Regions from separate parts of the Saccharophagus degradans 2-40 genome, predicted to be linked through region 2. Evidence: riboswitches for the same ligand, from Rfam matches in the RefSeq annotation. Region 2 holds a riboswitch; each other region holds the start of a gene.
The links. A riboswitch is a leader RNA that binds a small molecule or an ion and turns the genes downstream of it on or off. The one in region 2 is predicted to bind thiamine pyrophosphate.
Positions count from the first base shown of each region.

Region 1: another riboswitch for thiamine pyrophosphate. It lies ahead of SDE_RS17805 (TonB-dependent receptor); the one in region 2 lies ahead of thiD (bifunctional hydroxymethylpyrimidine kinase/phosphomethylpyrimidine kinase).
Region 3: another riboswitch for thiamine pyrophosphate. It lies ahead of SDE_RS07620 (FAD-dependent oxidoreductase); the one in region 2 lies ahead of thiD (bifunctional hydroxymethylpyrimidine kinase/phosphomethylpyrimidine kinase).

Region 1 is NC_007912.1:4,332,489-4,342,248, forward strand. It holds gene SDE_RS17765 (condensation domain-containing protein) at 1-191, opposite strand, end outside; gene SDE_RS17770 (isochorismatase) at 184-1,143, opposite strand; gene SDE_RS17775 ((2,3-dihydroxybenzoyl)adenylate synthase) at 1,191-2,882, opposite strand; gene SDE_RS17780 (isochorismate synthase) at 2,875-4,140, opposite strand; gene SDE_RS17785 (4'-phosphopantetheinyl transferase family protein) at 4,411-5,139, shown strand; gene SDE_RS17790 (TonB family protein) at 5,178-6,473, opposite strand; gene SDE_RS17795 (hypothetical protein) at 6,485-7,489, opposite strand; TPP riboswitch at 7,989-8,095, shown strand; gene SDE_RS17805 (TonB-dependent receptor) at 8,172-9,760, shown strand, end outside.
Region 2 is NC_007912.1:452,670-462,429, reverse strand. It holds gene parE (DNA topoisomerase IV subunit B) at 1-1,418, opposite strand, end outside; gene SDE_RS01970 (YqiA/YcfP family alpha/beta fold hydrolase) at 1,440-2,030, opposite strand; gene cpdA (3',5'-cyclic-AMP phosphodiesterase) at 2,075-2,890, opposite strand; gene SDE_RS01960 (DUF1249 domain-containing protein) at 2,970-3,530, opposite strand; gene SDE_RS01955 (NUDIX domain-containing protein) at 3,594-4,211, opposite strand; gene thiC (phosphomethylpyrimidine synthase ThiC) at 4,295-6,211, opposite strand; gene thiD (bifunctional hydroxymethylpyrimidine kinase/phosphomethylpyrimidine kinase) at 6,282-7,130, opposite strand; TPP riboswitch at 7,223-7,338, opposite strand; gene SDE_RS01940 (hypothetical protein) at 7,510-7,926, shown strand; gene SDE_RS01935 (TolC family outer membrane protein) at 8,087-9,451, shown strand; gene SDE_RS01930 (hypothetical protein) at 9,494-9,760, opposite strand, start outside.
Region 3 is NC_007912.1:1,876,810-1,886,569, forward strand. It holds gene SDE_RS07600 (hypothetical protein) at 1-110, opposite strand, end outside; gene SDE_RS07605 (hypothetical protein) at 114-398, opposite strand; gene SDE_RS07610 (thiazole synthase) at 434-1,243, opposite strand; gene thiS (sulfur carrier protein ThiS) at 1,246-1,473, opposite strand; gene SDE_RS07620 (FAD-dependent oxidoreductase) at 1,466-2,650, opposite strand; TPP riboswitch at 2,641-2,741, opposite strand; gene SDE_RS07625 (monovalent cation:proton antiporter-2 (CPA2) family protein) at 2,758-4,506, opposite strand; gene xseA (exodeoxyribonuclease VII large subunit) at 4,572-5,936, opposite strand; gene guaB (IMP dehydrogenase) at 6,166-7,641, shown strand; gene guaA (glutamine-hydrolyzing GMP synthase) at 7,707-9,287, shown strand; gene SDE_RS07645 (hypothetical protein) at 9,367-9,594, shown strand; gene SDE_RS07650 (hypothetical protein) at 9,722-9,760, opposite strand, start outside.

The DNA of each region.
Region 1 (9,760 bases), 1.2 Mb from region 2:
TAGCTAATAGCGCGGCTAAACAAATTAATATTAAGCTCACCTTCAAACCACAACACTTCTGCAGCATTGTAAAGCCCGCTGCGCCCTAAACGTTGCTGCCCCAACCAAATACCTAATTGTGCAGGTGTTAAGCTTTGTTGTGCGGATGCGCTCGCGAGCAAACCAGAAGATTCTACAGTGGCGTTACTCATTGGTTACTAGCCTATTTTCTTGCGCGCTAATTACGGGTAGAGCACCCAACATTGCAGCCCAAGCTTTTAGCGTGGGCTGCTCGGCAAGTTCGGCAAAGCCAATTTCTATATTATTTTCTCGTAACACATCTACTATGGCCATTAGCCGAATGGAGTCCAGCCCCATTTCAAATAGATTCTCGTCTTGATCTAACTCTTCTACAGCCATACCAAGTGCGGTGCTAACAGACACAGCAATATTATTTAAAATTTCACTTCCCGTTTGCGGGGTATTCGCGCCTTTCGATGCTAACGCAGCTTTATTCTCTTCGGTAGCAACATGAATATCCTGCAGTGCAACCACTCTGCCGCAACGGCGACTAATATAATGCAGCGCCATGCTGTGCTCCGTAGAAGAAAAATCTGCAACGGCATCGGCCACCACAAACGCTTTGATATCGGTCATAAAGGCTTCTAACGCGGTAGACAGAATGCCTATGTGCGCATATACCCCAACAATCCACAGCTGATCTTTATTATTTTCTGCCATGTATTCATGCAGTGGCGTACGCTGAAAAGCGCTGTAACGCCACTTAGTAAATACCAAATCGTCAGCAGCGGGCTTTAGCGACTCAACAATAGCGTGCTGATTATTTTCAGAGGTTAGCCCCGCTCCCCAAAAATCGGTAAGTAGCGCACGCTCTTCTGGGGCTTGATGGGGTGGCTGAGCCGTGTACACAATGGGAATACCTGCAGCTTTACACTGCGCGACGATAGTTTGGATATTTTGCACAAGTGACCGCATCGGCTCGCCTTGCTGATCGTAAAATTCCACAAAATATTTTTGCATATCGTGTACAAGCAATACCGCTTTATTTGCATCTAGCGGCCAACTCACGCGATTGCCATATTCCTCATTGGTCGCTTTCACTTGACCTGTTAATGAATAATTATTTATTTTAGGGATTGCCATAATCGCCTCTGCTAATTGTTTTTTAAGATAAACGACAATACGAGATATCAAGCTAGCTGCTGAATATTTTCCAGCGTTTCGCGCAAGGCTTTTTTACTAACCTTGCCGAACTTGGTGGTTGGAAATACTTCTACACACACCACCCTGTCGGGTAGCTTATATTCAGCAACACCAATTTCTCGCAGATAGCGCCGCAGCGCCGGTAGCGTTATTGCTTGTTGATTAGAAATTGCATTAACACCTTGTGGGTATGCCTGCTGCTTATTCTTAATTACAAATGCACAGGTCTTTTCACCCAGTACGGAATCTTTCATCGCTACCACGGCAGCATCTGATATGCCCGGATGCCCCACGAGCAACTCCTCAAGCTCGGCTGCAGATATTTTTTCACCGCCGCGATTTATTTGGTCTTTTGCCCTACCCTCTACAACGACGTAACCCTCTTCGGTTAACCGCACTAGGTCGCCTGTGCGGTAAAAACCATCGGGAGTAAAAGCCGTAGCATTGTGCTCGGACGCGTTGTAGTAGCCGCGAATGGTGTAAGGCCCGCGGGTGAGCAAATGCCCTACCTCGCCATTAACCACTGGCGTATCGTCGTTAGCAACAACTTTTATTTCGTCTTCACTCGAAAGCGGGCACCCTTGGGTAAACAGGGTTTTGTCTGGGCCATCGTGTAAACGGGTGTAATTAACTAAACCTTCGGCCATACCAAAAACTTGCTGTAGCTTGCAGTTAAAAATGGCCACTATTTGCTTAGCCAGCACACTGGTTAATTTTGCGCCGCCAACTTGCACCACTTGCAAACTATTGGTATCCACTCTATTTTTTTGTGCAAACTGCAGCCAAGCATTAGCCAAAGGCGGCACCAGCGCCACGGTAGTAACACGCTGTTTGGCGATAATAGGCAGCACCCTATCTGGCGCCACTTGCTCACTTAAAATGACCGTTGCGCCGGCATATAGCGCACCCAATACGCCAGCAGAACTTAAAGTAAAGTTATGCGCTGCCGGCAGCACGCACAGGTAAACAGATTCGTTGGTTAAACCTGTAACTGCAGCGCTTTCGCGCACGCTATAAAAATAGTCGTCGTGTGTACGCGGAATTAATTTAGGCAAATTGGTGGTACCACCAGAAAGCTGTAGTAACGCTAAGCTTTGGCCGTTATCCACTACCGGCAACGAAGCCTTACTTTTAGCACCCAGTTCACCAGCGCGTTTTACATCGTCTAGTGAATAAAACTCTTGCCCATCGCCGGCTACAAACACATGCTTGAGTTGCGTTAATGCACACACGTTGCGTGCCAGCGCACGGTAATCAAATCCGCCTGCATGATCGGCGCAAATATAAGCAACCGCTTGCGACTCGGTACAAAAATGTTTCAGCTCTTGCTCTCTATGCGCCGGCAATGCCATTACGGGCACGGCTCCTAGCGCAAATAAAGCAAACAGTGTTTCTACAAATTCAATTCGGTTGGGGAATTGCAATACAACGTTATCGCCCGTGCGAATACCCAACTGATACAGGCCTTGGGCCAACGCCAAACTATTAGTTTTTAATTGGCCGTAGGTAAGCTGTTTGTTATCGTCAATGACTGCAAGCTTATCTGCTACGCGACTGTCGCTTAGAATGTGAAACATATTTTTATTAAGCCATAGGCCTAAAGTGCGATAGCGGTTTGCTTCGGCTTCTGGCCACGGCGTAAATAAATTACTGGAAGAAGAAACGGCTTGCTTACACATGCACTTCCTCCTCGCTTACCTTGCTTTTGGTTTGCTTAGGCACCCGCTCTTTAACAGGCTTGACCCCAAACGCATTAAGTACCGTGTTAAATTTAGCGGCGGTCTCTGCATATTCTTTTTCTGCGCATGAACCTGCAACCACACCCGCACCGGCATACACACGCACACGATGATTAAATACTTCGGCACAACGTATGGTAATTGCCCATTCGCCATCGCCCTGCGCATTACACCAACCAACAATACCGGTAAAAAAATCTCGCGGGTACTGCTCTAATTTTTTTATCGCTTGCTTAGCGTCTGCCACTGGGTAACCACCCACCGCCGGCGTAGGGTGTAAGGCGAGCGCCAGTGCGAGCGACGAGAGCGTTTCATCATTAAGCTCGGCTGTAATATGAGTACCAAGGTGCCACATGGTGGCGGTAGACATAAGCGAAGGCGTACGCGGTACGCGCAAGCTTTTACAAAATGGACGCAGGGATTTTTCTATCGCATCTACAACAACTCGATGCTCGTATAAGTCCTTCGCCGACTGCAGTAACCCATCTGCTTTTTGAGCATCTTCGCTGGGGTTTTCGCTGCGAGCTATTGAACCCGCTAGCGGATGAATATGAATATCTTTACCCGACTTAGATAAAAGTAATTCTGGGCTTGCACCAATTAATACGCGGTTGCCCACTACTGTTGCTGGCGCAGCCGCATTTAACGGCACCGCAAATGTATAGCCCAATGGGTTTTTTACAGCCAGCGATTTAAGTGCAAGCGGAATATTTGGTGCAGACTCAAATTGCACATCCAGCGCGCGCGACAACACCACTTTTTGCAGCGGTGTTTGCTCAAAAAGAGTAAGCGCTTCGTTCACACTATTTTTAAATACTTGCCCACTGGGCACTGGCGTTATACGGTGAGCACCGGCTTGGCTTGGGTTAAACGCAATGCCGCCACTAGCATCACCACTAGCAAAAGGCATTTTTGTTTGGCGAATTACATTGTTACAAACCCGCAATGCGCTTGCGTCTTCGCCATCGAAACCTATTGCGCCCATTATTATTGGGTCGGCAAACCCCAACTGCTTAGCAATGCTAAGTGATTCTTGTGCGCGCTGGGCAATATCACCAACGCGTTCAGAAACCAATTGAGCAAACGGTGGCTTGGCTAACAGGCTGTGCGAAGGTGACGAAAAATAGAGGCTGCTGTACTGTGAATAAAGGTCGAGCAGGTCATCATAGCGCTGTGCAACATTTTGCGTAGTGTCCATTTTCGGCTCCAGGTAATTTTGATACGAAGCAACCTGTCGTTCACAGGCTGTTTGCAATTGCAGCGAGCCGCGAAAATGGCTTTAATGCCAGCTCTGCGTTCACCGCCTCAAGTGATAATGATTCTTATTAAGAATTATACTCATTTGCAGATTCTAGGCAGTGCTATTGGTTATGCTAAATCGTCAAAGTTGTATGAGACCCTGCGACTTGAAAACCACAATTAATTTTTAACGCCAAAATTTGATAAAAGTTACTTTAACTGGAACACCATGCAACTGATTGATACCTCATTTTCTGTCCCGCTGCTTGGCCAATGCGAACTTTTGCTCTGCCACTTTTACCCACAACACTGGGATGCAAACACCCCCAAGCAATATCAAATAGATGTGCCGCAATACTTGTTAGAAAAAGCGGTAGATAAACGTTTAGCGGAATATGTAGCCGGCCGGCATTTAGCAAAAACCTTATTACAAAGGCTTAATATTGGCGCGCAAGTAGAGCGCGACGAAAAAACACGCGCCCCAATTTGGCCACAAGGTATTGTTGGCTCCATTAGCCACTCGAAGGGTATCGCTGCCTGCGCCGTACAAAGGCAAACAAAAATTGCGGGCATTGGTATTGATATAGAGCATTGGACACCAGCCAAAACCGCAGCATCAATAAGTAAAGAAGTTTGGCTACCAGAAGAACAACACTTACTTAACCACATTGATTGGTCTTTCGAGCAAGCGTTAACAGTTGTGTTTTCTGCCAAGGAGGCGCTCTATAAAGCGCTGCACCCGCAGGTTGGGAAGTTTTTTGGGTTTAAGGCGGCACGATTGTGCCTGCAAAGCGGAGACAGTAATTCAGGCAGCCTATGCTTTGAATTAACAGAGCACTTACATACTGCAGTACCCAAAGGCGCAGTTTTTAAGCTTGCGTATTATTGCAGCGATGACTGGGTAGTAACAGGTATTGAGTTAGAACATAAAAAGCAGGCACAAAAAAGCCGCGATTAGAACGCGGCTTTTTTAAATATAAATTAATTTAAATTACATTAAATAGGTAAGCGATAATTTAACAACACCGAAAAGGAGAAGGTATCGCCACTAATTTCCTCTGGCATAGCGGGAAACACACCGGCCTTTTCAATTGCCTCTAACGCTTGCTGATTAAACATTTTATATTTCGATTCTGTTTCTAGCTCAGCCGCCATCACAGTGCCATTGCGGTTTATTGTTAAATAGACACGCACTTCGTCCTCTAAGCGCCGCTGAAACGCTTGGCGTGGAATAGATTGCTGCTGAATCAAGTGCTTAGATAGTTGATCGTAATATTTTTGTCTAACCAATAAACCGCCCGCATCCAAGCCTTCCATTGTTTCATCGTCGGACTCTAACTCTACTACCGTCTCTGCAGTTGTAACTGGGGCTACAACTTTAGACGCAGCAACAACTTGTTTGGGCGGCTCTGCAACTTGTTTAGGTGGTTCTACAGCTTTTGGCTCAACTTGCTTCGGCTCTAGCTGCTTTTTCTCCTCTTGTTTTACAGCCTCTACCATTTGGGACGCAACAGGTTTGTCCGCCACTTTTGCCACAGGCTTTGGCCGCTCAACCGGCGCAGGCGCCTTTTTAGGAACAACAGGTGTTTGCACAGGGGCTTTAACCAGTGCAGCTTTTACCACTTCGGCTTTGGGCTGTACTTGCTCTACCGGCTCTGGCTTAGCAGGTACTTTTGTCCACGCGACAATTTCTTCTCGGCGATCGGCACTTGGCGTAACTGCATTAAAGCGTGCCAACAAGGTTTTATCTATAACTGCAGGGCTGAGTAAGCTAGCCTTTAAATTAGATGAAATAGGCACGTCACCAACCCAACATGCGAGCAATAAACGGAAAAAGTCACCCGATTTAATTACCCCTAATGCCACGCCATTAACGCTTACTTCCATGCCTCTATCTGGGCGGTAATCAAACACAATTCGGTCGCCATCAATAAAGCGGCCTTTAAACATTTTATTAAACTGGGCTAGGCTTTCTAATTGTGCTTCTACCACGTCAGATGTATTGCTTACCGTCATGCTCTCTAGCCACATAGTGACAAATCTGCGCTGCGATAATCGCTTTGTAGTAACGCGAATCTCCATTCGAGCAGGCGTGTCTTTCTCGAGTAACGGCGCGGCTTCAATGGTGGGCGAGCTCGTATACAACACAGCCAAAAATTGCTCAACACTCAATGCATGGTAAGCCGCCACCCCATTTACTTGATTAGCATGAGTAGAGGCAGATGCCCCCCAAATAGACAACGCCACCAATATAAACGGAATGTAACTACCCTTTAACTTCAACACATTCATAATAGGTTTCTTTATTGAGCGATTAGAGACTTCTTAAATAAAAACAATTCAGGCTTAGAAAGCGAAGAAACATCAAAGATAAACACATATTCGGCTTGATCATCCGCTTCGGGAATTGTGTGCCAGTAGTCTTTATTAAATAATGCAAAACGCTGGCTGCCGGCACGTACTTTTTTGGTAAGCATATATAGATCGTCACCTAAGTAATCCATATCGCTTTTACCAAATGAATTTTTTGCTACCAACTCTACTTCCACTAAAGGTGCAGAATCGATTTCACCTTTAGCCTTATCGGCTTCTAGCTCGGCAATATAGGTGCGCGCGTAACGTATATCTTGTTCGCTCGCGTTTGATAAGTAGGGCCAAGTACCAACCCCTGCCGCTTGCTCAGTTGGCTCTTTAGCTTTAGGAGCCTCGGTTTTAACGACTTGGGTGTTAGCCGCTTCCGCTTTAGCAGCCACTGGCGTTGCCACCTCTGCCGCTTTCGCTGGTGCAGATACACTTTGCGCAACTTGCACATTAGTAGAGGCCGCTACTTTTTTACGGGCCAATTCATCGCGTTTACTGCTTAGCTCACTAATAACAAATTCCAAATCTTTCTGCTGTTTAGTAAGGTTTTGATAAGCCTGCTCGGCTGCAGCCACAGATTGCTCAGACTCCTCTTTGCGCCCGGTGTAGCGCTTAACGCGCGCCTCAAAACGGTTGTAGCGAATAGAAGCCAATACCGATTCACGCATTGCGGTTTCATCTGGGTTTGTTTCAGCGGCAAGAAGTTTCGCTTTCATTTCGCGCTCAGCCTCTACTAGGCTTTGCGTCGCCTCTTCCAAACCTTCTGCATGGCGAGCTAAATTCGCCTGCTCATCGGCTAACACAGCAGCAGCGGCATCAACTTTCTTAGTGAGTGCAGCAAGCTCTTGTTGCTTTTGTTGCAGTGTTTGACTTAATACTGGGTCTGGCGCGGCATTTACGGTTGATATCCACACAAAAAATATGCTGCTCAGGACGAAGCGATACATTGAATTCTCTCTAGCTAGGGGGTTCATTTAAGGCGGCGCAAGATACCACAAGATCAAAATTTGTGCAGCGACCAAAGTAGTATAGAAAACATTCAAATACGTACAATTAGAAATAACGTATGCATTTTATATGTTTTACCGACCTAAAAACGTACAAATACGCGCCAAAAAGGGATGTTAATCACACTTTCTTAGTAAAAAGCGTTATTGGCGCCAAATTCACCACCTATGCTAGCAGCCAACGCCGCGAAGCAGTATCGGCCAAATGGCTTAGGCCAAATTTTAAACAGGTACTACCGCGTATATCACACTTGGCTGCGAGGATAATAATTCTAGGAAGTAATACTGGCGCAACATGAACATGATAGTCCGCCCTAAGGCAAAACGGCGCCGTTTACACCCCAATATAACCACGCTCATTTTGACGTCAGCCCGCACCCTCTTTGGCCCTAAGCTGAAGCGAAGAATTCAAAAACTGCCCTAAGTGCGCTATGATTCGCGCGCTCCTTAGGGGAGGCTGCGAAGCCTGAGACTAGTACTTATGTGCTTATACCCTTCGAACCTGATCCGGTTAGTACCGGCGTAGGAATAGGATAAAAACTATAGGCAACTTAACAACTTCGAAGTTGCTCCCCCACGCATACAGCCGGGCCCTTGATCTTACCAATATAAAGGACCTGACATGAACACCTGCTTATCCCGTTTTTCTCTCACCAGTTTATCGCTAGCCGTTGCTCTTGCTAGCCAAACCTCATTCGCCAACGACAAATTAGAAGAAATAATTGTTACCGGTGAATTGCGCGATGCAAACGCACTAAGCGTTGCCAACAGTGTATCTATCGTAAATGCCAGCACACTGGCTGCGCGTAACACCCAACACCTAGAAGACGTATTCAACTTAGCGCCCAACGTTAACTACTCCACTGGCGCATCCCGCGGCCGCTTTATTTTGATTCGCGGTATCGGCGAGCGCAGCCAGTTCGTAGACCCAGTTAACCCATCCGTGGGCGTAATGTTAGACGGTATAGACATGACCGGCATTTCCACCGGTATTACCGCGCTAGACACTAAACAAGTGGAAATATTTCGCGGCCCACAGGGCACACTATTTGGCGCAAATGCGCTGGCAGGCTTAGTAAACGTTGTGAGCAACGATGTAAGCGACGCTCCCTCAGGTAAAATTAGCGCTGGCTTCGGTACCTATGGCGCTTTTGATGCAGGCTTAACACTTAGCAGCCCCATAAACGACGTTGCCGGCTGGCGCGCAGCGGTGAAACAAACCAATAGCGATGGGTTTATTGAAAACACCCACCTCGACCGCAAAGACACCAACAACATTGACGAGTTTAGTGCTAAAAATCTGCTTACTTTTGATTTTGGCAAAAGCCTCGCCATGCGCTGGGTTACCTACTACATAGATGTCGATAACGGCTACGATGCCTTCTCGCTCGACAACAATCGCAAAACCTTATCCGATGAGCCCGGTCACGATCGCCAAACCACCCTAGCTACTGCATTGCATACTACTTACAGCGGCTCAGATATGATTGACCTGGAAGTGGTTGCCAGCGTGGCGGAATCTGAAATTGAGTATGGCTACGATGAAGATTGGGCCTACCGCGACATTTGCCCAATCGATTCCGAATGCGAAGGACAGCAATACTCCACCACGGATAACTACGAGCGCGACAACAGCAATACCGCACTCGATGTGCGTTTAATTTCGAAGGGCGATAGCAAATTTGCTTGGGTTGCTGGTGCCTATGTACGCAGCCAAGATGTAGAGCTTACCCGCACTCACGTTAATAACGATTCCACATACGACTTTTATTCTCTACCTCGCGTACCCGAAGTCACCCCGTATACTAGCGATTACACCACCACCAACTCGGCAATTTACGGTGAAGTACGCTCTACCTTAAGCGCGACGACCACCTTAGTGACTGGCCTGCGCTTAGAAAGAATTAGTTCGGATTTCATCGACAGCAACGGCAGCACATTTAACCCAGGCGAGACGCTCTGGGGCGGTAAAATGGCGCTAGAGGTGCAAATAAGCGATCACGAAATGGTTTACGGTTTAGTGTCGCGCGGATACAAAGGCAACGGCTTTAATACTGAAGTTGACTTAGAAGAAGAAGATAAGACCTTCGATACCGAAACCATGGTGAACTTCGAGCTGGGTACAAAAGGCCAATGGCTAGACAATACCGTAACGGGCCAATTCGCGTTGTTTTACCAACTGCGTAACGATATCCAAGTGAAGCAATCTAA
Region 2 (9,760 bases):
GAGCCTGGGTCTATACCCAACGCTACCGAAATGTCATGCACTTCTTGCGAAGCCAAAACTTCTTGGCTTTCTACTTCCCAGGTATTTAATATTTTTCCGCGCAGCGGCATGATGGCTTGGTGATCGCGATCGCGCGCTTGCTTGGCAGAGCCACCTGCCGAATCCCCTTCCACCAGAAATAATTCGCCGTTGGCTGGGTCGTCGGATGAACAATCGGCCAATTTACCAGGCAGTGCTGGGCCTGCGGTGATTTTTTTGCGCGCAACTTTTTTACTAGAGCGCACGCGTTTTTGCGCATTATTAATGCAGAATTCTGCGAGCTTATCGCCTTCTTCTGTGTGTTGGTTTAACCACAAACTGAAGGCGTCTTTAGCTACGCCCGATACAAATGCCGCCGCTTCACGAGACGATAATCGCTCTTTGGTTTGGCCAGAAAATTGCGGGTCGGCAAGTTTAGATGAAAGCACAAAGCAGCAGTTCATCCACACGTCGTCGGGGGTAATTTTTATACCGCGCGGCACAAGGTTGCGAATTTCGCAGTATTCGCGCATGGCTTCCATTAAGCCTGTACGCAAACCATTTACGTGCGTACCACCTTGCGCAGTGGGAATTAAGTTTACGTAACTTTCTTGGGTAACTTCGCCGCCTTCGGGCAGCCATTGCACAGCCCAGTCGGCCGCTTCGGTGGTACCGGTGAACGAGCCAACAAACGGATCGGCGGGCAGTGTTTCCCAGCCTTCGGTTGCTTGGCTTAGGTAATCTTTTAAGCCGTCTTCGTAGTACCAGGTATCTTTGTCGCCGGTTTGCTCATCGGTAAAAACAACTTCTAGGCCGGGGCACAGTACGGCTTTTGCACGCAGGTTGTGACGCAAACGCGAAACAGAAAATTTGTGCGAATCGAAATAGCTGGGGTTGGGCAAAAAGCGCACCGATGTACCGGTGTTGCGCTTGCCGCAAGTATCTATTACTTCTAGGTCGCTAACTTTATCGCCGTTTTTAAACCCCATGCGATACACTTGGCCATCGCGGCGAATAGTTACTTCTAAACTTTCGGAAAGGGCGTTTACAACCGACACCCCCACACCGTGCAAACCACCAGAGAACTGGTAATTTTTGTTGGAGAATTTACCACCGGCATGCAGGGTAGATAATATAACTTCTACCCCCGGCTTTTTTTGCTCTGGGTGTAAATCTACTGGCATACCGCGGCCATCGTCGGTAACGGTTACCGATTGATCTTTATGCAGTATTACTTCAATTTTTTTGGCGTGCCCCGCCAGTGCTTCATCCACACTGTTATCAATAATTTCTTGCGCGAGGTGGTTGGGCCGCACCGTGTCGGTGTACATGCCGGGGCGTTTTTTTACGGGGTCTAGGCCCGTTAATACTTCAATATCTTCTGCTGAATAATTAGCCATAGAGTATGTCTATTTTCTATATTATTGGTCTGATGATTGTTGGGTAAAAAATTCGATTATTTGGGGCAGCCAATTTTCATACCCGTCAAAAGTGTGGCTGCCGCCTTCTTCAACTATTTGTTTGCAGTGGCGATACTTTTTTGTAGCCATGCGGTAGTCGAGGGTTTCGTCGCCGGTTTGCACCATTAGCATATATTTGTTGGGCTGCTGCGGTTCGACATAGTTAAGCGCCACCAAGTCTTGCAAATCCTTTTCGGTAAGACAATAGGTTTCATCGGAATAGTAGCTTTGCAGCGGCACGTTTTTAAATTCGTCGAAACGGGTGTGCGGGTCTACGGCTGGGTTAACCAATACCGCTTTTGCGACTAGCCCGCGCTCTACAAGGTTAGTGGCCCAAAAGCCGCCCAGCGAACTGCCAATAACGTACACGGGTTGCGTAAGGGAATCTAGCTCTGCCTCAATTTGCGCTATTGCCTGGCTAGGGTAGGAGGAAAGCTGCGGGCAACAGAAGTCGACATCTGGATGATTTTTCGCCAACCAACGCCAAGTAACCTTAGCTTTGCTGGATTGTGGCGAGCTTAGAAAGCCGTGCAAATAGAGAACGGTGGCCATAGTTCTTCGTTTCTAGCGAATGACTGAGGCGCGAGTATACCAGCTCAATAGCCGGTAGAAGCAAAATCTATGGCATAGGCCTTAGTTTGAATGCGTTTTACTTCGGAGGTAAAGCTGCCATCGGCATTTAGCGAGTAGCTGCGGTAGCCAGGCATGATGGTATCTAACTTGAAGGGTTTAGATTTGGGGGCAAACTGTACGCAGGTAGAGGGGGTGGCCAGAAGAGTTACGTTATTGCGTGAATCTTGAAACTCTTGATGTACATGGCCCCAAGAAACCGCTTTTACATGGTCGTATTTGTCGAGCACATCAAAAAAGGCTTCGGCATTTTTTACCACGTACTGGTCTATCCACTCGCTACCTACCGGTACTGGCTGGTGATGCAAAAATACCATGGTAGGTTCGCTGTTGGCTTTTAGCTCGGCGTCTAAGCGCATTAGCTCGTTGGGGTGCAGCTCGCCGCCTTCTTCCATGGGAATACGCGAATCGAGCAGGATAAGGTTCCATCCCTGTGCTCGGTAATGGGCTTCTATGGGTAAGATGTCCACTTGATCCATGTTTAGCGGGTCGTCGTGGTTACCCGGCAACCAAGCCAAAGCAACACCAGGGAAGTAGTGGTTAACAATATCTATGAAGCGTTGATAGCTCGCGGCACCGCCATCGTTGGAGATATCGCCGGTTGCTAGAATTAGATCGGGGGTTGGCTCTGAGTTTTGAATAAGTTCAAGCACGTCAAATAAGCTCTGGTCTGTATCCAGACCGAGCATAAGCTCACCGGGTTGGCTACCCAAATGACAATCCGTTATCTGCACTACGCGTAAAGGCCGCATCGCTCGTCGCTTGAAAATTTTTACATTCATATCAAACCCACAGGGGCACAGTGCCACTTAGAGATTGGGGTTTGTATAGTTTGGTACGATCACGGTTAAAGCGGGAATACTATTTACCGTTTACGAGAACCTTGTCACAAAATTCTTCTTTAAGGTACCCATGTTTGCGACAGAATTCCAGCCATTCCCCTAAGAATTTATTCAGAGCGAGCTTTTCATCGGGTTGATACATGTGAGTATTGGGGTAAAGGTATTGCGGGCGCCAGTGGCGGTGCCTGTCCCAGCCCACTATTTCGGCCATGGCGGCATCGTGGTACATGCGCACAAGAATTTTGGGCTTTTTGAGCAGTGGCAGAAAGCTGGTTTGCTGCAGCTCTACCGTGGTGGTGTAAGGGGCAGAGTCCACCACGCTGATGGAAACATTAATTAGGCTGGGTTGTTCGCGGTTTATATCGGCATTGTTTACGGGTGCTTCAGCAGCTGTTTCGCCCTCGGCTTTATTGTTACTAAGCTGGCCTACCGAGAAACCCCAGTGCTTTACCCCCGCCTCGCGGCCGGGCATTAAGCGCAATAAACGGTGGAAGTTCATTTCACACAGGGCGTGATGGCCTTGTATGTCCACACTGTAGCCGCGATTGTTGGGCAATTTGCGCTGATTAACTAATGCCACGAATGATAGTTACCTCTGTTAACAATCTATAGTCGCTAATCACCAATCGCTAGCGCTGCTAACTTAGCGCTTAGCCATTAGAGATTGCCTATTAAGCTGTAGCCACTGCAAGCCTATTAGGGTGGCTGCGTTGTTGGCTCTACTGTTAAGCATACCAGCAAATACTTCGTCGGCTGGCAAAACGTGTAAATATATATCTTCGTTTTCGTCGTCTAGCCCAAAAACGCCACCGCGCCCCTTTAGGTTACAGGTGGCACAAAACAGGTGGATGAGTTCGCTGCAGCCGCCGGGGGTGGAGTAATACGTAGTGATGGGAATAATCTCCGCATCGGTTACGCCAGCCTCTTCTTCTAGCTCGCGCTTGATTAGCTCTGCCGGGGTTTCCCCCTCCTCTAACATACCCGCCACCACTTCTAGGCACCACGGGCCAAAGGAAGAATCGATAGCACCCACACGGAACTGCTCCACCAAGCCTATTAGATCGTGCTCGGGGTCGTACAGTACCGCCGCCGACGCTTCGCCGCGATGGAACAGCTCACGGGAAATCTCTCCCGTCCACTCTCCATCGAATTTACGGTGTTTTAATGTCAGTTTGTGCATTTTGAAAAAACCGTTCCAAACAATTTTTTCATCGAGCACGTCTACATCATCTCGATTAAGTGTAACTGGCAAGTCTTCCATTATTTATCCACTGTGTTTTGCGGGGCCAAGCCCCGCAATCGCTGTTAGCTGTTAGCTGTTAGCTGTTAGCTGTTAGCTGTTAGCTAGATTTTCCCATATATCTCACTGCCCTTCTCGCGGAACTCCTCCGACTTCTTGCGCATTTCGGCTTCTACATCAATCATTCGTACCACTTCATCTTCGGCGATTGGTGTAATATCTGTACCGTGTTCTGCTGCGTAATCGCGCACCTCTTGGGTGATTTTCATCGAGCAGAACTTGGGGCCACACATAGAGCAAAAGTGCGCAACTTTAGCGGAATCTTTTGGCAGCGTTTCGTCGTGATAAGACCGCGCAGTATCTGGGTCTAAGCCCAAATTAAACTGATCTTCCCAACGGAATTCAAAGCGCGCCTTAGAGAGTGCGTTGTCACGCAGCTGTGCGCCGGGGTGCCCTTTGGCCAAATCCGCTGCGTGGGCAGCAATTTTGTAAGTGATGATACCCTCTTTTACATCGTCTTTGTTGGGTAAACCCAAATGCTCTTTGGGTGTAACGTAACAAAGCATGGCACAACCGTACCAGCCAATCATGGCCGCACCAATACCCGAGGTAATATGGTCGTAGCCTGGGGCGATATCGGTAGTCAGCGGCCCCAAGGTATAAAACGGCGCTTCACCACATTCGCGCAATTGCTTATCCATGTTTTCTTTGATCATGTGCATTGGTACGTGGCCTGGGCCTTCAATCATTACCTGCACATCGTGTTTCCACGCAATTTTGGTAAGCTCGCCCAGTGTTTCTAGCTCGCCGAATTGCGCTTCGTCGTTGGCGTCGGCAATGGAGCCTGGGCGCAAGCCATCCCCCAAAGAAAAGCTCACATCGTAAGCTTTCATAATTTCGCAAATGTCTTCGAAATGGGTGTATAAAAAGTTTTCGCGGTGATGCGCCAAGCACCATTTAGCCATAATCGAGCCGCCGCGCGACACAATACCTGTTACCCGTTTAGCGGTAAGCGGCACATAGCGCAACAGTACACCGGCGTGGATTGTGAAGTAGTCAACCCCTTGCTCTGCTTGCTCGATGAGGGTATCGCGGAAAATCTCCCACGTTAGATCTTCGGCTACGCCATCTACTTTTTCTAAAGCTTGGTAAATAGGTACTGTACCAATGGGCACTGACGAGTTGCGAATAATCCACTCGCGCGTTTCGTGAATATTTTTACCGGTGGACAGATCCATAATGGTATCGGCACCCCAGCGCGTGCCCCAGGTTAACTTCGCCACTTCTTCTTCAATAGATGAGGTAACCGCACTGTTGCCGATATTGCCGTTAATTTTTACTAAAAAGTTGCGGCCAATAATCATTGGCTCTAGTTCGGGGTGGTTAATATTTGCAGGAATAATTGCGCGGCCGCAGGCCACTTCAGAGCGCACAAATTCTGGTGTAATTTCATCTGGGATGTTTGCGCCAAAATGCTCGCCGGCATGCTGCTGATCTAACACGCCTTGCTCTTTGGCTTGCTGCCAGCTCATATTTTCGCGAATGGCAATATATTCCATTTCTGGGGTAATAATGCCGCAGCGCGCGTAGTGCATTTGCGTTACGTTTGCGCGCGGCTTGGCTTTAAGGGGCTGGCGCTGGTGATTAAAACGCAAGGTATCCAAGCTTGCATCGTGTAAGCGCTGCTGGGTAAAAGACGAACTTTTTTGTTGCAGCACTTCGGTGTCACCGCGCTCGGCTATCCAAGCGCTGCGCACATCGGGCAAACCTTGGCGCACATCTATTTTTACATTGGGGTCGGTGTACACACCAGAAGTGTCGTAAACACGCACGGGTGGATTCTGTTCGCCACCAAATTCCGTTGGCGTTATAGATAAATTAATTTCGCGCATAGGTACGCGAATATCTGGGCGACTACCCTGCACGTAGATCTTTTTAGAATTTGGAAACGGCGCAATGGATTGACTGTCTACCTGTGCGGTATCACTCAAGCGTGGTTTTTCTAATGTATCGGTTGTCATGAGGTGTCTCTCTCGCGTAACGAAATGAATGTAATTTGTTTTTTAACTAAATCTTTTTGCTATCGTCTTTTTAATGATCGGTTTGGCCTAAATGCAGTTGCTGGCTTGAAGCACTGTTAGCACCGTGACATATTGGCCCACTACCCTGCGCCAATTGCCAGCCCACAGCCCCCTGCAAAGCAGCGCTTATGTAATTTTTAGCCGCCTCTACCGCTTGCTCTAAGGGCTGCCCCTGTGCAATACCCACCGCAATAGCCGCTGCTAAACTGCAACCTGTGCCACGGCTGTTATTGGTTTGAATTTTGGAGGAAGAAAAACGCGCTTCGCCATGCGGGGTAACTAAGTAGTCGGATGCGCTATTGCCTTCGAAGTGGCCGCCTTTTAACAACACAGCACCACACCCCAATTGCAATAAGGCCTGCGCCTGCTCGCGCTGCTGGGCTTCGCTGGTAGCTAGCGGCGCATCCAATAGAAGTGCAGCTTCGTGTAGGTTGGGGGTTATGAGCGTGGCTAAAGGTAAAAGTGATTCGCGATAAGCGCGTACCGCCGAAGGCGGCAGTAATACCGCACCGCTAGAGGCGTTAAGTACGGTATCAACCACGACTGGAATCGCCCCGGCTAGCTGCTGCACAAAGCTCACCACAGCGGGCAATGCCTCGGCGTGGCCGAGCATGCCAATTTTTATGGCACCTAACCTAGCCGGCAAAAAGCCCTGTGCGGCCGCCGTAAACTGCGCGCTTAATATATTGGCAGGTACGGGGTGAATGGCGGCAACACCCAGCGAGTTTTGTGCTGTAACAGCGGTAATGGCCGTGGCACAGTATGCGTGCAGAGCCATAGCTGTTTTGATATCCGCCTGAATACCAGCGGCGCCAAAAGAGTCGCTTGCGGCAATAGATAAAATAGCGGTGGGTGTCATTCGATATACTCAGCACGTGTTGCAAGTACACGGTGAGTAAACAAGGCAGAGTTCGCGCGAGGAGGCTCGTGTGGTAAACGGGCAGAAAACAGCGCCAAACTCTTCTCGTTCCCTACGCCGGTACTAGCCGGATCAGGTCAACGGGTTTTTCTCAGCCTGTTTTGCACGCAAATAAAGCACACAAAAACTAGCACCCCGACAAGAATGACGCCCAGTGTAGGGAAGCTACCCACAGGTGTAAAGGCCCAGACGGCGATTGGCACCACACGCGCTATACTGGCCTATACTTAGGTGTTGATTCCGCTTCGCCAATACTAAACAACCCGTTTCGCCCTCGGCAGCGCAACAACAGAATATTTAATTACCCAACCAACGCACCATGGCAGACAAGCTTCTTGCACAATCGGGCTTAGCGCACCCCTTCGCTAAACCCACCCCCTCGCCTAGGCCTTCGGTAATTTACGAAGGCGTGGGTCGCGTGGTGCCCGCCCCCACAGCCACACCCGGCATAGAAGAAACACGCTACACCCCAAGCGTGCGCACGCCACCGGTTACCTACGATTTTTCGCCGAGCAGCCTGTTTAAGCGCCAGTTATCATTTACGCCCCCTGCGCAATTGCAAAATGTGTTTCAATTCGTGCAGCAAGATACATCGACACTGGCTAGCAACACAGCGACTAAAACACCGCTTACCTACGAGCATGCAGAGCCCGCGGCCCTGAAGATTTTTAGGGAAATATCAAATAATGGTGAAAGCAGGCAACAAAAATTCCAACAAGTGAATCTTTTTGTGTAGTTCGCGCGTCCTTTAGGGTGTAATTCTGAGTAAGTGCCTCCATAACAAGGCTTTGTCGATTTTTTGCACCTTCTCGTCTTTCAATTCACGTTAAGATGCTAACTATTCAGCTAGAATGCGTACTTATTACTCAGGGCCTAAACAACAGCAAGGATCAGTAATGAACAAGTCTTTACAAAAAATTATCGCGCTCGCGGCCTTTGGATTTGCCGCCGCAGCTCAACACAGCCAAGCGGAAACGCTGGCCGAGATATACCAGCAAGCGCTCGAGAACGATCACTCATTCTTGGCTGCCAAAGCGGCGTTAGAAGCGGGCCAAGAAAACAAAAACATTGGTCGCGCAGGTTTGTTGCCACAAATAAGTGCCGAAGCGAGCTGGGCAGATAGCGAAAATACAACAACTGAATACGATATAAATGCTACCCCAACAGAAACCAGCACCACACAAAACAGCACCACTACCGGCTATAGCGTTTCCCTTAGCCAAACCTTATTCAACCTTGCAAGCTGGCATACCTATAAGCAAGGTAAAGCTAGGGCGCAAATTGCTGAGGTTAACTATGCTGCCGCCGAGCAAGAGGTAATAGTGCGGGTTGCTCAAGCTTATTTTGATGCATTGGCTGCGGTAGATAATTTCGATACGGCTAAATCTGAAGAAGAAGCGCTTAAACATCAGTTAGAGCAAACCAAACAACGCTTTGAAGTGGGCCTAACCGCCATTACCGAAGTGCACGAAGCGCAAGCCGCTTTCGACTCTTCAACCGCAACCCGCCTAGCTGCTGAAGGCCGCTTAGGTATTGCATTCGAAGCCTTAGAAGTTATTACGGGTCGCCCTTACCGGTCGCTCAACCCAATGCGTGCAGACTTCCCTGTAACGGCACCAGAACCTGCCGATCGCAACCAATGGGTAGAGTTTGCATTGGCAAATAACTTTGATTTAAAAGCAGCGTCACTTAATGCCGAAGCCGCACAGCAAAATGCCAAGGCGCGCAGAGCGGATCACGCACCAACGCTAACTGCAGGCGTAAGCTATTCGGATAAAACCACCGAAATAGGTAGTGGGTTCGAAACAAACCCAGAAAACCAAACCCTTAGCCTTACTTTAAAAGTGCCAATTTATGCCGGTGGCGCCACTCATGCTTCACGTCGCCAAGCCAATGCTCAAGCGTGGGAATCGCGCGAGCTTTTCAACAAAGCGCAGCGAGATATTATTCAGCAAGCACGCTCTAACCACTTGGAAGTAATGACCGGCGTGGCCACTGTAAAAGCGCGCAAGCAGGCTATTACCTCTAGCGAGAGCGCCCTGCGCGCAACGCAAGCTGGCTATGAGGTAGGCACACGCGATTTAGTCGACGTACTAAACGCACAACGCAGCCTATTCCGCGCCCGCCGCGACTACTCCGACGCACTCTACGCTTACGTAGTTAACACCCTCAAACTAAAACAAGTAGCGGGCACACTTTCTACTGCAGATATAGACGCATTGAGTGGCTGGTTGGATACGGCAAAAGAAGTGCAATATTAACCAATCGCTAGCTGCTAATCGTTAATCACTAGTAGTTAGCGATTAGCGTTTAACGATTGATAAATATTGCAACTCCACCCCTACTTCCTTAAACAACTTCGGTGTGTTCGCATCGAAGTTGTTTGGTATTAGGTTGCGTATTACTTTGGTGCTGCTGGTTTCGGCCATTAGGCGTAGGCTGGTAACGGGGATTGGGTTGGCTTGGTGGGCGTTTACTGGGGTTTTGTTGTAGTTCACTTCGCTAAAACGGGTTAGCTCTGCGGCGGGGATAAATATATGCAGCCATTCGTCGGTTTGTTTTTTTGCATC
Region 3 (9,760 bases), 1.4 Mb from region 2:
GCGTTAATTAAGAAGTAGCCTAGAAATAGGGCAGCAGTGGAAATAATAATTTTTTTATAACGCTTCCATACGTAAGTGGCAGCAACCGATTTGGCAAAGAAATTAATCACGGTTTAACTCCAAAAAGACAAGCCAAGTGCGGCCAGTAGCATAATGATGCTTTTGTCTTTCAGCTCGCTTTTTAGTTTGTCTTCCTCTTCCTTTACTATAACTTCGAGCAAGTCTGCATCGTATTCTTCTGGCCTTTTGCCATGCAGATAAATACGTGTGGTTGCGCGCGCTATCGCTTTTTCGCGAATGCGCGTGTCTATTTTGCGTTTAAGCCCGCCTAGCTTGCGTTTAATTAGGCTTTGTTTGGGTTTGCTCTCGTTAGGCGAGAGCGGAGTATTGTCGGTCATGGGCGCCATCAGTATAGGTGTGTGTGCCCCACTGTTTAACCGCGATTACAAGGTTGGTGCCAAAAGGGCTGGCCTACGGTTGGCGTGCTGGCGCTGGCTGTTTGGCGTTTAACCATAAGGCCTGCCTTATATGCTTGGCGGCCTGCTTCAATTGCCAGAGCAAATGCTTTTGCCATTCCCGCGGGGTTACTTGCTTTCGCGACAGCGGTATTCAGTAAAACGCCATCATAGCCCATTTCCATGGCTTGCGCCGCCTGTGATGGTGCCCCTAGGCCTGCATCTATTATGAGCGGAATACGCGGCAAGCGTTCGCGCAGTGTTTTAAGCTGGTAGGGGTTAAGTAGGCCTTGGCCGGTGCCTATAGGGGCGCCCCAAGGCATAAGCACTTTGCAGCCTACATCTACCAATTTGTGGCAAACCATAAGGTCATCGGTGCAGTAGGGTAAAACATTAAAACCCTGGGATATAAGCTCGTTTGCCGCTTCTACTAGCGCGAAAGGGTCGGGCTGGAGAGTGTAGTCATCGCCAATGACTTCGAGTTTTATCCAGGGGGTGTCGAATATCTCGCGCGACATATTCGCTAAGGTAATGGCTTCTTTAGCCGATTTACAGCCAGCCGTATTAGGCAGTAGGTGGCAGCCGGTTTGCTGAATCGCCTCCCAAATGGCTTGGCCGTCACGGTTGCTGGGGTTTTGTCTGCGCAGCCCCAGTGTAACGATATTACAGCCCGAGCTAGCAATGGCATCTAGCATGGATTGCGGCGATGGGTACAGGGCCGTGCCCAACAGAAAACGGCTGCTAAAAGCGGTGTCGTATAAGTTCAAAGGGTCTTGAATATCATGCATGACTAGCCGCCTCCCACGGGGCTAACTATATCGATGGTGTCACCAGCGGTTAGCTGAGTAGCTGTATACTGGCTGCGGGGTACAAATTCATCATTCACGGCTACCGCTACAGGTAGGCCATCTGGGTTATGTATTTGTACCAGTGACGCCAGTGTCGCTTGAGAGGCAAGCTGGGTAATAGTACCGTTTACGCTCACTTGAATATTGTCGTTGTGGGTCGAATCAGTCATACAGTGCGAGTGCCTTCGGTGTTTGAATAGCTGTAGGGCTTGTTGTATATGCGTCTAAAGTGCGGCGATTAAAGTGGCTGGCAAATGGTGATTTAGCTCTGCCTAGGCCCGCTAGTTGTAAAGCGTATTCCACCGCACTTGGCGCTAATAAATAACCGTGCCTGTACAAGCCATTGGCTTGAATGACTGGCGTACGATTACTTGAGTTAGCTTGTGCCAAGGTAATACAGGGCATATTATCGATTAGCGCGGGGCGTAAATTTGTGTCCATTTCTACTATGCGCGCCTCGGCGAATGCGGGGTTGAGCGTGTACAGGGCGCTGCATAACTCCAGCGCAGATTGCACAGACATGGGCGAGTTATCATTACTTTCTATTTCGGTGGCGCCAACAATAAATTGATTGTTAGGCTTAGGCACAATATAGAGTTTGTAGCGGGGGTGCATAAGCCGAATAGGGCGGTGCAGTTTTACTTCGTCGGTTTCTACCCAAATAACTTCACCCCGCACCCCGCGCACTTGCCTTTCTTTACCTGCGCCAACGCCACGGCAGTCAAACCATAAATCAAATTGGCTTGCATCTATGTTGTCTATTTGTGCTTCGGGCGCAAAGCGCACAGGGGTGTTAGCGTGTATTTGTACATTATGGTCAATAAGCCATTCGAGTAACTTATCGAGAAACACGCGGTTATTTAACGCCGCTTCGTTGGGGAGGTATAAACCGTGGCTAAAATGTAAGTCAGGCTCGAGTTGGGCTAATTCGTGCGGGGCAAGCCACTGGCTTTGATTGTTCGCGCCCAAGTGGTGCTGCAAATCTTGGTGAAACTGAAGTAATTCCGACTCATCTTGTGGGTGGGCCACAACAACGCTACCGCGCTTGCTATACAGGTGCTTAAATAGTGCTGGTAGCTCTGCCAGCCAGCTTTCCCACAGTGTCATGGAGTGCAGCCCCATGTCATAAATTGCCCGCTCAGATACAACCACTTCGCTCATGGGCGATAGCATGGCTGCTGCAGTGTATGCTGCATTGTGAGGGGTAGAAAGCGAGCCCGCGTCGAATAAAGATACGCGATGGCCCAAAGCAGTAAGGCGCCACGCAAGTAATCGGCCCATTAGGCCGCCACCGGCAATGGCTGCGTGCACGGGCGATTCGGCCCGTTTATGTAAGGAGGTATTCATATGCTGTTGCCTACGCAGGTTCTAGCCTGATCAGGTCGTACGGGTTTAATCTCAGCCCCAAGAGAAGTATGGGGCACCCCGACAAAGTGAGCGAAGTCTACTGCTTGCTATGGTTTGTCGCAAGCGGGGTTTTGATTGCCAATGGCTTTGGCCTCGTGCAGCAAGCGTGAGTAAGCTTCTGAACGTTCAATTTCTACACAGGCTGTAGCCTCTTCGCGACTCATACCCGATGCTTGAAGTGTGTGTGCACATAGCTGCAAGCTGGCTTCTAGTGTTTCTGGCACAACTTGATTGGCGCCTGCGTGTAGTAGTGCTGTTGAATGTTGTTCGTCTTTGGAGCGCACCACAATTTTTAATTCTGGATGATGCTGGCGTGCGCCATGGGTTGTGCGAATGGATGCGTGGGAGTCATCCATGGTAACAAGCAGCACGCTGGCGTTATCTACACTGGCCATATGCAGCACTTCCTGCTTGCTGGCGTCGCCTAAAAATATATGTGCGCCTTGTTTTTGTAAGCGCCGTACTTCATCTGCGTTAGTGTCGAGCGCAATGTAGGGGATGGATTGTTGCGTAAGAATATGTGCTACTGCCTGCCCAACGCGGCCGAACCCCGCGATTATTATGTGGTCGTGCAGTGCATCGGGCGCAGCGTTAGGGGTTTGTGACAGGTTGTATTTATCGGCCAGCCACTTGCCAAACATGGCAAGAAATGGGGTGAAAATCATCGATAAGCCGGCAACTACCACCATAAATTGGCCAATATTAGGTTCAATAAGTTGGTAGCTTAAGGTTGCCTGCCCAATTACCACAAATGCAAATTCACCGGCTTCAGAAACAATTAAGCCTGTGCGCAGCGCATCTTGCCAGCTTAACCCAAATAAGCGTGCAAATAGTGTGGCAATGGTTGCTTTTAAGGCTAGTAAACCCACAACCGATAATACAACCCATACGCCGTACTCGAAGGCCATAACCAGGTCTAAATTCATGCCCACGCCCATAAAAAACAGGCCTAAAAATAAGCCTTTAAACGGGGCGATTTCGCTTTCTATTTGATGGCGAAACTCGGTTTCTGCGAGCAATAAGCCGGCGAGGAATGCACCCAGTGCCATAGATAAGCCCGCAAGGCCGGTAATCACAGAGGTGGCGAGAATAACCAGCAGCATAAGGGCGGTAAACACATCAATATTGCGCAAGCGGGCGACGTGGCGGAATAAAAAACTCAACAAAAAGCGGCCCACAAAAATAATAAAGCCAATAGTGATGGCTGCCTTTAAAAGGGCGCTGCCCACCGTTAGCCATAGGCTGCTATCGCCACTGGATGTATCGCCGAGTATGGTGAGCAAAATTAAAATAGGGACAACGGCTAAATCTTGAAAGAGCAGAATGGCAAAGCTTGCTCGACCATAGGTGGTGGCACTTTCGCTGCGCTCGTGCAAAATCTGCATCACCATGGCAGTGGAAGAAAGCGCCAAACACAAGCCGATAATAACGGCCGCTTCGATGGTATTGCCCCACCAAAATGCTAAGCCGCTAATTATGCTTGCGCTTACTAATACTTGCGCCGCTCCCAAGCCAAAAATAAGCTTGGAGAAACTTTTTAAGCGCGCAAATGAAAGCTCTAAACCGATGGTAAACAGTAAAATTATCACGCCGAGTTCGGCGAAGTGTTGTACGGCGTTAGCATCGTGAATAACAGCTGCGCCGTAAGGGCCAATAATAGCTCCTACGGCTAAATAGCCCAGAATAGGGCTCATTTTTATACGTTTAAATAGGGGTACAACTATAACAACGGTAAGTAAAAAGGCGATGGTCTCGTACAGGTAGGGAATGGTCATCGATGTGTGTTCTGCTTCCATCATATACGCCTATGTTGTGTTCCTGTATCAACGTGTTAGTTGTTTGTGGTTAGCTTAGTATTTAACTAGTTAATTTTTGCGGATAGTTCACCCTCGGCAAGCTTAATATGAATGGTTTCGCCTTTTGGGGTGTCGGCCGGCGTGCGTATAACCGTGCCGTCAGCCTTAGTCGTTATGGAGTAGCCGCGCTTAAGGGTTGCCAGGGGGCTAGCAATATCAAGCAGTGCAACGGCTCTTTGCAGTCTGTCTGTTTTTTTATCTAGCAAACGGCTAATGGCTTGGTTTAATTGTAAGCGAAGTTTTGCGAGATCTTTTTGATGCTGCGCAAGCAACTTTTGAGGGTGCTGCTGGGTTAAGCGCTGCTCGCGGTTTCTAAGTGTGGTGCCGTCTTTTTGTAAGCGCAACTGTATGGCGCGGGTAAGACGAATTTCTAATTGATCCAATTGTTGCGCTCGCGCATTTAGGCGCTCGCCAGGGTGCTTTAGCCTTGTGCGCAGGTGATTTACTGCCTGAGCGTATTGGCTTAAACGCTGGTGTAGGCGCTGTTTAAGCTGCTTGGCAAAATGTTGTAGCAATTGGTCGATATCTGTTTTGTTTGGGCACAGCAGTTCAGCCGCAGCCGAAGGGGTGGGGGCGCGTAAATCTGCAACAAAGTCGGCAATGGTAAAATCTACCTCGTGACCCACTGCGCTCACAATGGGTATATCGCATTCGTAAATGCGGCGCGCCAGCGCTTCATTGTTAAAGGCCCATAAGTCTTCTATCGAGCCGCCGCCGCGGCACAGCAAAAGCACATCAAAAAGGCCTGAATTCTCGGCAATGTCTATTGCCTGTATGAGTTTTGCGGGCGCGTCATCCCCTTGCACAGGGGCAGGGATCACCGTTACCGGAATACTGGGGAAGCGGCGCTGTAATACCGATAGTACATCCCGCACGGCAGCCCCTGTGGGCGATGTGATAATGCCTATATGGTTTGGCAGTGTGGGAATCGGTTGTTTATCTGCCTCGTTAAACAGGCCTTCATTTAGTAACTGTGCTTTTAGGGCTTCGTAACGCTGTTGTAATAGGCCAAACCCAGACTCTTCCATGTGCTCGGCAATAAGCTGAAAATCGCCGCGACCCTCATACAGGCTTACGCGGGCGCGCAGCAGCACTTTATCGCCCGCTTTTGGGCGAAATTTTACCTGCTGGTTGCGGCCCTTAAACATGGCACAGCGCACCTGTGCGCGCTCGTCTTTTAGGGTGAAGTACCAGTGGCCAGAGGCAGGGGCGCTAAAGTTAGAAATTTCACCTTCTACCCAAATAAGGGGCAGGTGTACTTCAAGCAGGTCTTTTACTCTGCGGTTAAGCTCTTCCACAGAAAAAGTTTTGCGCTCGCCGCCACGCTTGGCTGTAATTTGGTTGGTTTGGCTAAAAATATCGTTTTGCATGCGGGCATTCTAGGCGGTTTTGGATTGCTTTGGCATGCCTAGAATGAAATTTCCGGCACATTTACTGGTTGCGCTTGCACTTTCGCGCGTGTTTGTTCATTTAGGGCGACTTTTCGTGTTTACCAAAGATGGTGCAAACGCGTATAATTGCTCGTTTATCTCGCAGGCACTGGCTTACCTTAAAACGCCATTGCAGGCTCTACTCATGACTCTTGAGGTAGTTACTCCTATGTTAAGGATTGCTCAGGAAGCGCTCACGTTTGACGACGTACTGCTGGTTCCCGGTTATTCTAATGTCACAGCAAAAGATGTGGATTTGAAAACCCGGCTAACCCGAGAAATCACGCTTAATATCCCCTTGTTATCCGCTGCTATGGATACCGTTACCGAGGCCCGTTTAGCTATTGCATTAGCGCAAGAGGGCGGTATTGGTATTATTCATAAAAGCATGACCATCGAAAAACAAGCGGAACAAGTGCGTGCCGTTAAGAAATTTGAAGCTGGTGTGGTTAAAAACCCCATCACTATCGATTCTAGCTGCTCGATTAAAGACCTTATTGCCCTTACCCGTCAGCACAATATTTCTGGTGTGCCGGTTTTAGATAACGGCGATTTGGTGGGTATTGTTACCGGTCGAGATGTGCGTTTCGAAACCAACTTAGATGCAACTGTAGCCAGCATAATGACACCGAAAGAAAAATTGGTGACTGTGCTAGAAGGCACCGCAGCAGATGAAGTGCGCGCGCTGTTACATAAGCACCGCATAGAAAAAGTGCTGGTTGTTAACGATAAGTTTAAATTGTGCGGCCTAATTACCGTTAAAGACATAAATAAAGCCGAAACCTACCCAAATGCCTGTAAAGATGCTGATGGCAGTTTGCGAGTAGGTGCGTCTGTGGGCACAAGCCCAGACACAGATGATCGCGTAGCAGCATTGGTTGCGGCGGGTGTAGATGTGCTAGTGGTAGATACCGCTCACGGTCACTCACAAAACGTATTAAATCGCGTAACCAAAATTAAGAAAGATCACCCGCAAGTTCAGGTGATTGGTGGCAATATTGCTACAGCTGACGCGGCAAAAGCGCTTGTGGAAGCCGGTGCCGATGGCGTTAAAGTAGGTATTGGTCCTGGCTCTATATGTACCACCCGTATTGTAACGGGTGTAGGGGTGCCGCAAATTTCTGCAATTGCAAATGTTGTAGACGCATTAAAAGACACTGGCGTACCGGTGATTGCCGACGGCGGTGTGCGCTTCTCTGGTGATGTGGCCAAAGCCATTGTCGCCGGTGCAGACTGCGTAATGATGGGGTCTATGTTTGCGGGTACCGAAGAAGCGCCAGGCGAAGTGGAGTTGTATCAAGGCCGTACTTACAAAAGCTACCGCGGAATGGGGTCTTTGGGCGCCATGGCTAAAACCCAAGGTTCGTCGGATCGCTACTTCCAAGATTCCAGCCAAGGCATGGAAAAATTAGTGCCAGAGGGTATCGAAGGTCGCGTACCTTACAAAGGCCCGTTGAACGCTATTGTGCACCAATTAATGGGTGGCTTGCGTGCAGCAATGGGTTACACCGGTTCTGTCACCATGGAAGAAATGCGCACCAAACCTCAGTTTGTGCGTGTCACTTCAGCGGGTATGGGTGAGAGCCACGTACACGATGTAAGTATTACTAAAGAAGCGCCAAACTATCCTGTTTCTGGCCGTTAAATAAAAAGCCGGGCTATATGCCCGGTTTTTGCTTTCCCCCTATTTTTTTGCAATCAGAGAACACAATGCCCAATACCGATATTCATTCTCAGCGTATCCTTATTCTTGATTTTGGCTCCCAGTACACTCAGCTTATTGCGCGTCGCGTGCGCGAGGTGGGGGTGTATTCTGAAATCCGAGCCTGGGACGTTTCGGACGAAGAAATAAAAGAGTTCGCCCCTAAGGGCATTATCTTGGCTGGTGGCCCAGAGTCGGTAACTGCAGGCTTTTCACCCCGAGCACCGCAGTTAGTGTTTGAGTTGGGTATCCCTGTTTTGGGTATTTGTTACGGCATGCAAACTATGGCCGAGCAGTTGGGCGGTAAAGTTGAGTCGTCTAACGTGCAAGAATTTGGTTACGCGCAAGTTAAAATTGAAAACGAATGCGCGCTTATAAAAGATATTAAAGATCATGTAGATGATGGCGGCGCTGCGCTTTTAGACGTGTGGATGAGCCACGGCGATAAAGTGGTTGCTATGCCCGAGCAGTTCACGCTTATGGCATCTACGCCTTCTTGCCCAATTGCCGGTATGGCGTGGGAAGAGAAAAAGTTTTATGGCGTTCAGTTTCACCCTGAAGTTACCCATACATTGCAGGGTAAGCGCATTTTTGAACATTTTGCATTAGAGCTATGTGGTTGCGAAGCCTTGTGGACAGCGGCAAATATCGTTGAAGATGCAATCGGGCGTGTGCGCGCTCAGGTTGGTGACGACAAAGTATTGCTGGGTTTGTCTGGCGGGGTGGATTCTTCTGTAGTGGCCGCGCTATTGCACAAGGCTATTGGCGATAAGTTAACCTGTGTATTTGTTGATAACGGCCTATTGCGTAAAAACGAAGGCGATCAAGTGATGGACATGTTTGCAAAAAACATGGGCGTTAAAGTGATTCGCGCCGATGCTGCAGACCTGTTCCTTGGCAACCTTGCTGGCGAAAGTGACCCAGAGAAAAAACGCAAAATTATCGGTAATACGTTTATCGATATTTTCGACCAAGAAGCGAGTAAGCTAAAAGATGTTAAATGGTTGGCGCAAGGTACTATCTACCCAGATGTAATCGAGTCTGCCGCTTCTAAAACAGGCAAGGCGCACGTTATTAAGTCCCACCACAACGTAGGTGGCTTACCAGAGGATATGCAGTTTGAGCTTGTAGAGCCGTTGCGTGAATTATTTAAAGACGAAGTGCGCAAAATAGGCTTAGAATTAGGGTTGCCGTACGATATGGTTTACCGTCATCCTTTCCCGGGTCCGGGTTTGGGTGTACGTATTTTAGGCGAAGTGAAAAAAGAGTATGCTGAAATACTGCGTGAAGCGGATGCTATCTTTTTAGAAGAGCTGCACGCGGCGGGTTGGTACCATAAAACCAGCCAGGCTTTTGCTGTGTTTGTGCCGGTTAAGTCTGTAGGTGTGGTTGGTGATGCGCGTCGTTATGCGTGGGTTATTGCGTTGCGTGCCGTTGAGACTATCGACTTTATGACAGCCCGCTGGGCCCACTTACCTTATGAGCTGTTAGAAAAGGTATCAAACAGAATTATTAACGAGATTTCAGGCGTGTCTCGGGTTACTTACGATGTATCAAGTAAACCACCTGCTACGATTGAGTGGGAGTAAGCGGGCCTGATTTACCGATAAAACTTGGTTAGCACCCTAAAACACGGATGTTGAGTGTTCCGCACAATGGAGTTTGAAGATGGATTTCGATGCTTGGAAAGTAGACCTTAAATCAAAGTCGGCGTTTCATGAGACGGGTTGTAGAATTACCGTAGAGGGCAACCCGCGACAGCCGATGGGGTTAATTCCCACAAATTTTCCAACCGGTTTAACGGCAGTGGAGGAGGCGCGGTTGTTGCGCTGTGGCATGAAGGCTATTGTGAGCAAGGCTAGGGAAGAGCATATGAAAAACGTGGGCAGCCTGTAGTTGATGCTGGTGCTTTTGCCGTTTCGTTACCCATAAAAAAACCGCCATCTAGGGCGGTTTTTTATGGGTGTTAATAAAGCAGCAGCGCCAAATTATGAGCTCGTGCTTAGCTTTACTTGCCAAAACACTACCTTACAACATACTTGCCTTTTAAGTGCATTAAGGT